2 regions of the Streptomyces sp. XD-27 genome follow, and region 2 is predicted to be linked to the other one. Evidence: riboswitches for the same ligand, from Rfam matches in the RefSeq annotation. Region 2 holds a riboswitch; the other holds the start of a gene.

Region 1 (3,202 bases), 5.5 Mb from region 2:
CGCCGAGGGTCTTGGGGAGCTTCCGGAGACCGTCTGATGCACGGAATCGCCGCGATTCCGAGCAGACAAAGGCCGCGATGTCCCGATCAGGGACACCGCGGCCTTTATCGTTTCCGCATCCATGCCGCGACCATTTCCGGCAGGGCACCCGGATATCCACCAGGGCAACGCGAAATTCTCCGCGCAGCTTTTTATGGCACCTGCTCGTCTCGCGGACCTCTTGTATACGGGCCGGTTGTTAATTCTTGACGCGCGCGGTGTTTACGGATTGTTTCGGAGCGCTCACCGCGAACGGGCGGCGCGACCGGTATTCCGCCAGGGACCGCTCCGCGTGCGCCGTGGCCAGCTCGCGGGCCCGGTCGGCGTCCCCGCGCGCCACCGCGTCCACCAGGGCGCCGTGGCCCTCCCACGCCGCCACGGCCCGCACCGTCGCCGACTCGGTCCGCACACCGCCCGGCGGCGCGGACGGGATGCGCCCCGGGTCGGCCGCGTACACCCAGTCGATCTTGCGACGGAGCTGCACCAGCAGCCCCGCCAGGCTCGGGCTGCCGGAGGCCTGGGCGAGCGTCTCGTGGAACCAGTCGCCCAGCGACCGCAGTTCACCGAGCTGGCCGCGGTGGGCCCGCTCCTGGCCCAGCCTGACCAGGCCGCGCAGCACCTTCAGATGGGCCTCGGTGCGCCGCTGGGCGGCGCGCGCCGCACCCAGCGGCTCCAGCAGTGCGCGGATGTCCAGCAGATCGGCCGCCTCCCGCTCGGAGGGCCGGGCCACGCAGGCGCCCGCGTGCCGCTTGGTGGTCACGAACCCCTCGGACTCCAGGGTGCGCAGCGCCTCGCGCACCGGCACGCGTGAAACGCCGTAGCGGCGGGCGAGGAGTTCCTCGCCCAGTCGGCTGCCGGGTGGATACACGCCGGAGACGATGTCGTCGCGAATCGCCGTGCACACCGCATGCGCCGAAACCCGGCGACCGCTCTGGATCGCAGTCGTATCGCCGGTCATTTCCGGTCCCGCATCGTCGAACCTCCGCCTTAATCCCCGCGAAACGCAGCCGATTGACGCGTGTTCCGTGAACTCTATTCCAAACTGCGGGAATTTCCGACGGCCGGCCTGATTTCATGGATATTTTTTGGCCAAGCAACAGGCCCCGGCCGGGGGCCGGGGCCTGTGCGAGAGGACGTGGCGCGATGCGCCGTGGCGCTGGTGCGCGTCAGATGGCGACGCCGTGGCCGCGCAGGTACGCCACCGGGTCGATGTCCGAGCCGTACTCGGCGGTGGTGCGCGCCTCGAAGTGCAGGTGCGGCCCGGTGGAGTTGCCGGTGCTGCCCGAGAGCCCGATCTGCTGGCCGGGGGTGACGGTCTGGCCGACCGTGACGCTGAGCGACGACATGTGGCCGTACTGGGTGTAGGTGCCGTCGTTCATCTTGATCACGACGTTGTTGCCGTACGCGCCGCCCCAGCCGGCCTCGACGACGGTGCCGGAGCCGACCGCGTGCACCGTGGTGCCCGACGCGGCGTGGAAGTCCACGCCGGTGTGGCTGCCGGAGGACCACAGCCCGCTGGAGGCGTGGTACTGGGTGGAGACGTACGAGCCCGCGATCGGCGCGACGTAGGTGTTCAGGCGCTTGCGCTCGGCCTCGCGGGCGGCGCGCTCCTTGGCGGCCCGCTCCTTCTTGGCGGCGGCCTCGGCCTTGCGCTTGGCCTCGGCGGCCTCCTTGCGGGCCTGCGCCTCCGCCTGCTGCTTGGCGGCGGCCACCTCGGCCGCCCGCTCCTGGTTGGCGGCCTGGACGCCGATCTCGTCCGCGAGGTGGTCGTCGACGACGATCGCCTGGTTCAGGCCGGTGTCCTCGAACCGCGGAGAGTCGTCGGGCGCGGCGAACGCGGGAGAGGCGACGGTCGCGACGACGCCGGAGGCGGCGAGCGTGGCCATACCGGCGATGTGCGTACCGGTGAGAGGGGTGCGGCGAGGACGGCGGTGCTTCCCGGTGGGACGGGTGAACGCCATGAGTCGGCGTACTCCTTTCCTTCCTTCTCGCCTACCGGGTTAGCTGACGGGTTCGGAGCAGGAAGGTCTCCTACGGATCCCTCCGGAGAGGCACCCGATTCACCCCAGGGGGACGTGGGTCCCCGGCTCCCCTCGGCTCACGCGTCGGGGACTCGGCGATGACTGTCCGGGTCGCGGGTGCGACGCAATCTGACGAACAGCCGGATCGACGCTAGACGCACGATCTTTCAATCACCAAACGGATCCGGCTTTTTGTTGCCCTCGCCACAGGGCAGACGGGAAGCCTCTCGCCCAAATCGGACACCCAGCGCATCAGGGGACGGAAAAGCGGAACTCCGGCGTCCTATGTGACGCCGGAGTTCCGCTTCGTCCCGTATAGGTGAGCCCCCGTCAGCCGGTGACGACCTTCACCTCACCGATCCCGAGCGCCCGCACCGGCTCCTCGATGACCGAGGCGTCGCCGACGAGCACCGTGACGAGCCGGTCGACGGGGAAGGCGTTCACGACGGCCGCCGTGGCCTCCACCGTCCCGGTCTCCGCCAGCCTCGCGTACAGATGGGCCTGGAAGTCGTCCGGCAGGTGCTGCTCGACCTGGTCGGCCAGCGTGCCCGCGACGGCCGCCGCCGTCTCGTACTTGAGCGGGGCGACGCCCACCAGGTTCTGCACCGCGACGTCCCGCTCAGCGTCGGTCAGCCCCTCGGCGGCGAGCGTGCGGAGCACCTTCCAGGTGTCCTCCAGCGCGGGGCCCGTCACCTCGGTGGCCACCGAGCCGGTGATGGCGAGCATCGCGGCGCCCGTCCCCTCCGGGGTGGAGCGCAGCACCTGCCCGAAGGCCCGTACGCCGTAGGTGTAGCCCTTCTCCTCGCGCAGCACGCGGTCGAGCCGGGAGGTGAGGGTGCCGCCGAGGCAGTAGGTGCCGAGCACCTGGGCGGGCCAGACGCGGTCGTGCCGGTCGGCGCCGGTCCGCCCGATGAGCAGCTGGGTCTGCACCGCGCCGGGCCGGTCCACGATCACCACCCGGCCGGTGTCGTCGGCGGTGATCGGCCGGTACGGGCGCTTCGACGCGGTGCCGCCGGTCCAGCCACCGAGCGTGTCGGCCAGGGCCTGGTCCAGGTCGACGCCGGTGAGGTCGCCGACGACCACGGCGGTCGCGGTCGAGGGGCGCACATGCGCCTCGTAGAACGCCCGGACCGCGGCGGCGT
Region 2 (3,202 bases):
CTGCGCATCTCCTCCGTGGACGAGCTGCTCGACGCCCTCCACGAGGAGCGGCTGCGCGACGTCAAGGGCTTCGGGAAGAAGACCGAGGAGAACATCCTGCACGGCATCGCCCTCATGCAGAAGGCGGGCGGCCGCATCCTCCTCAACGCCGCCATGGACGTCGCCGAGCAGGTCGTCTCCGAGCTGTCGCGGGTCACCGGGTGCGAAGGCTGCACGTACGCCGGATCGCTGCGCCGTATGAAGGAGACCATCGGGGACATCGACGTCCTCGTCGCCGCCGACCGGTCGGCGGCGTTCATGGACGCGTTCAGCGGTCTGCCGTACACCGCCGAGGTCATCGCGCACGGCGAGAAGAAGACCTCCATCCGCACCACCAAAGGGCTCCAGGTGGACCTGCGGGTGCTGCCCCCCGACTCATGGGGCGCGGGCCTGCAGTACTTCACGGGCAGTAAGGCGCACAACATCCGGGTCCGCGAGATGGCGGTGCGCCACAAGCTCAAGCTGTCCGAGTACGGCCTGTTCCACGCCAAGAGCGGAAGGAAGATCACCTCGCAGACCGAGGAGGAGATCTACGACCGGCTCGGCCTGCCCTGGATCCCGCCGACCCTGCGCGAGGACCGCGGCGAGGTGGCCGCCGGGCTGCGCGGCGAACTCCCCGAGCTGGTCACCGAGGAGGACATCCGCGGCGACCTGCACACGCACACCGACCTCACCGACGGCCTCGCCCCGCTGGAGGAGATGGTCGCGGCCGCGGCGGCCCGCGGCTACGCGTACTACGCCGTCACCGACCACGCCCCGGACCTCGTCATGCAGCGGATGACCGACGAGAAGATGCTCGCCCAGCGCGAGCGGGTGCGGGAACTGGACCGCGAGCACCGCCGGATGCGGGTGCTGCACGGCACCGAGCTCAACATCGGCCCCGACGGGGACGTGGACTGGCCCGGCGACTTCCTCGAAGGCTTCGACGTGTGCGTGGCCTCGGTGCACTCGCACTTCAGCCAGAGCCGGGAGGCGCAGACCCGGCGGCTCATACGGGCCTGCGAGAACCCGTACGTCGCGGTCATCGGCCATCCGACCACCCGGCGGATCGGCAAGCGGCCCGCCATCGACGCCGACTTCGACGCGGTGTTCGAGGCGTGCGCCAGAACCGGCACGGCGCTGGAGGTCAACGCCCATCCGGAACGGCTCGACCTGGGCGACGAGGAGATCCTGCGCGCCAAGCGGTACGGGGTGAAGTTCGCGGTGAACTCCGACGCCCACGCCACCCCCCATCTGGCGTACATGCGCTACGGCGTGGGCACCGCGCAGCGGGGCTGGCTCACCCCCGACGACGTCATCAACACCTGGCCGCTCCAGCGGCTGCGCCGCTTCCTGCGCGAGGGCCGGAATCGATCACTCCACCAGGCGGATTCCACTCGTTCGTGAGAGAACAACTCCCGTTGCACGAAGGCACGTTCAGGCCCCTCGGTGAAGGAGTGCGGAGTCTCCCGTGGCATTGGAATTCCGAAATACGGCCGACGTGAAGAAGTTCACAGAAAGCCATCTCGGCTCTGAAGTCCGATGGTTGATGGTGCAGGATCTCCTCCCGGTACAAGATCCCGTCACCGAGGCGGGACCATCCGGGCGGACGCCGAGTCCTGCCGCCGCACCGGATGGCCGGACAGATACGCACAGCGGCAGGAGCGGGAGACCCAAGCACGGCGGACCACGAACACGGTGGTCCTTGGGGTGAAGCCACTTATGTGGCCGGGCAACTTCGCCGGCCCGAACCCGACAGGTCATCTTTCGCAGGCGGATGACGAAGGGCTTCGGCATGTCCGCGATTTCTCGCAAGACCGTGCTTCCCCGTATACCCGCGCTCATATCCAGGACGGGTCAGGTCTCGGCGCTCACCGTGGCGACCGTCACCGCGTCCCTGCTGGTCCCGGGTATGAGCTCCGACGCACAGGCGGCGACCTTGGGATCCAAGGCGCTCAAGATCGCCGCATCGAAGAAGGGCGCACCCTACTCGTACGGGGCAGCGGGCCCCAACCGGTTCGACTGTTCCGGGCTGACGCTCTATTCCTACAAGAAGGCGGGCAAGACGCTGCCGCGTACGGCGGCCGCCCAGTACAACAAGTCCCGGCACGTATCCTCGGGTTCTCGTAAAGCCGGTGATCTGGTGTTCTTCCATTCCGGCGGCAGCGTCTACCACGTCGGGATCTACGCCGGAAAGAACCAGATCTGGCACTCGCCCAAGCCGGGGAAGTCCGTCCGGCTGGAAAGGATCTGGACCCGCCAGGTGTGGTACGGACGGGTCAACTAGGCAATTCCGGGGCGGGCCAGGACCGCAGGGTGCGCCGACTGGTGAACCGGTGCTCGCGGCCGGTGACCGGGTCGGTGAACGCCAGCTCCCGGGCGAGCAGCTGCAGCGGTTCGCTGAAGTCGTCGGGGGCGGGATCGCCGACCACCGGGTAGACCGGATCGCCGAGGATCGGTACCCCGAGCGCGTTCATGTGCACCCGCAGCTGATGGGTGCGCCCGGTCACCGGGCGCAGCCGATAGCGGCCGAGCCCGCCCCGGTGCTCGACCAGCTCGACGCGGCTCTCGCTGTTGGGCGGGCCCGCCACCTCCCGCGCGGCCATCACTCCGCGCTCCTTGACGATCCGGCTGCGCACCGTCCGCGGCAGCGTCAGCCCGGGGTCGTGACGAGCGACGGCCTCGTACTCCTTGCGCACCGCACGGTCCTGGAACAGCGACTGGTACGTGCTGCGGTGCTCCGGCCGGATCACGAACATCACGACGCCCGCGGTGAGCCGGTCCAGCCGGTGGGCGGGGCTCAGCTCGCGCAGGCCCAGGTCCCGGCGGAGCCGCACCAGGGCGGTCTCGGTCACGTGGCGGCCACGGGGCGTGGTGGACAGGAAGTGCGGTTTGTCCACCACCAGCAGGTTCTCGTCGCGGTGGAGCACCTCCAGCTCGAAGGGGACCGGCACCTCCTCGCGCAGCGGCCGGTAGAACCACAGGAAGGCGCCGGGCGTGAAGGGGGCGCCGGGCGCGACGGGCCCGTCCGCCCCGACGATCCCGCCCTCGTCCAGCAGGGCGTCGACCCGATCGGGCCCCAGCGCGGGCAGCCGGTCGACCAGGTGGTCCCGAATCGTCGCCCAGTCCCCTTCGGCGGGCAGCCGCAGCCGGACCGGGTCGATGCCGTCGCGCTGCGGCAGGG

The links. A riboswitch is a leader RNA that binds a small molecule or an ion and turns the genes downstream of it on or off. The one in region 2 is predicted to bind cyclic di-AMP.
Region 1: it holds a riboswitch for cyclic di-AMP, as region 2 does, so the genes downstream of both, Q3Y56_RS26680 (M23 family metallopeptidase) here and Q3Y56_RS02565 (C40 family peptidase) in region 2, are expected to answer to the same signal.

Annotation. Positions count from the first base shown of each region.
Region 1 covers NZ_CP130713.1:6,123,221-6,126,422, reverse strand. The annotation lists gene Q3Y56_RS26690 (HPr family phosphocarrier protein) at 1-37, shown strand, start outside; gene Q3Y56_RS26685 (GntR family transcriptional regulator) at 239-997, opposite strand; gene Q3Y56_RS26680 (M23 family metallopeptidase) at 1,206-2,000, opposite strand; cyclic di-AMP (ydaO/yuaA leader) riboswitch at 2,014-2,168, opposite strand; gene Q3Y56_RS26675 (pitrilysin family protein) at 2,391-3,202, opposite strand, start outside.
Region 2 covers NZ_CP130713.1:596,175-599,376, reverse strand. The annotation lists gene polX (DNA polymerase/3'-5' exonuclease PolX) at 1-1,425, shown strand, start outside; cyclic di-AMP (ydaO/yuaA leader) riboswitch at 1,619-1,809, shown strand; gene Q3Y56_RS02565 (C40 family peptidase) at 1,814-2,305, shown strand; gene Q3Y56_RS02560 (pseudouridine synthase) at 2,298-2,972, opposite strand.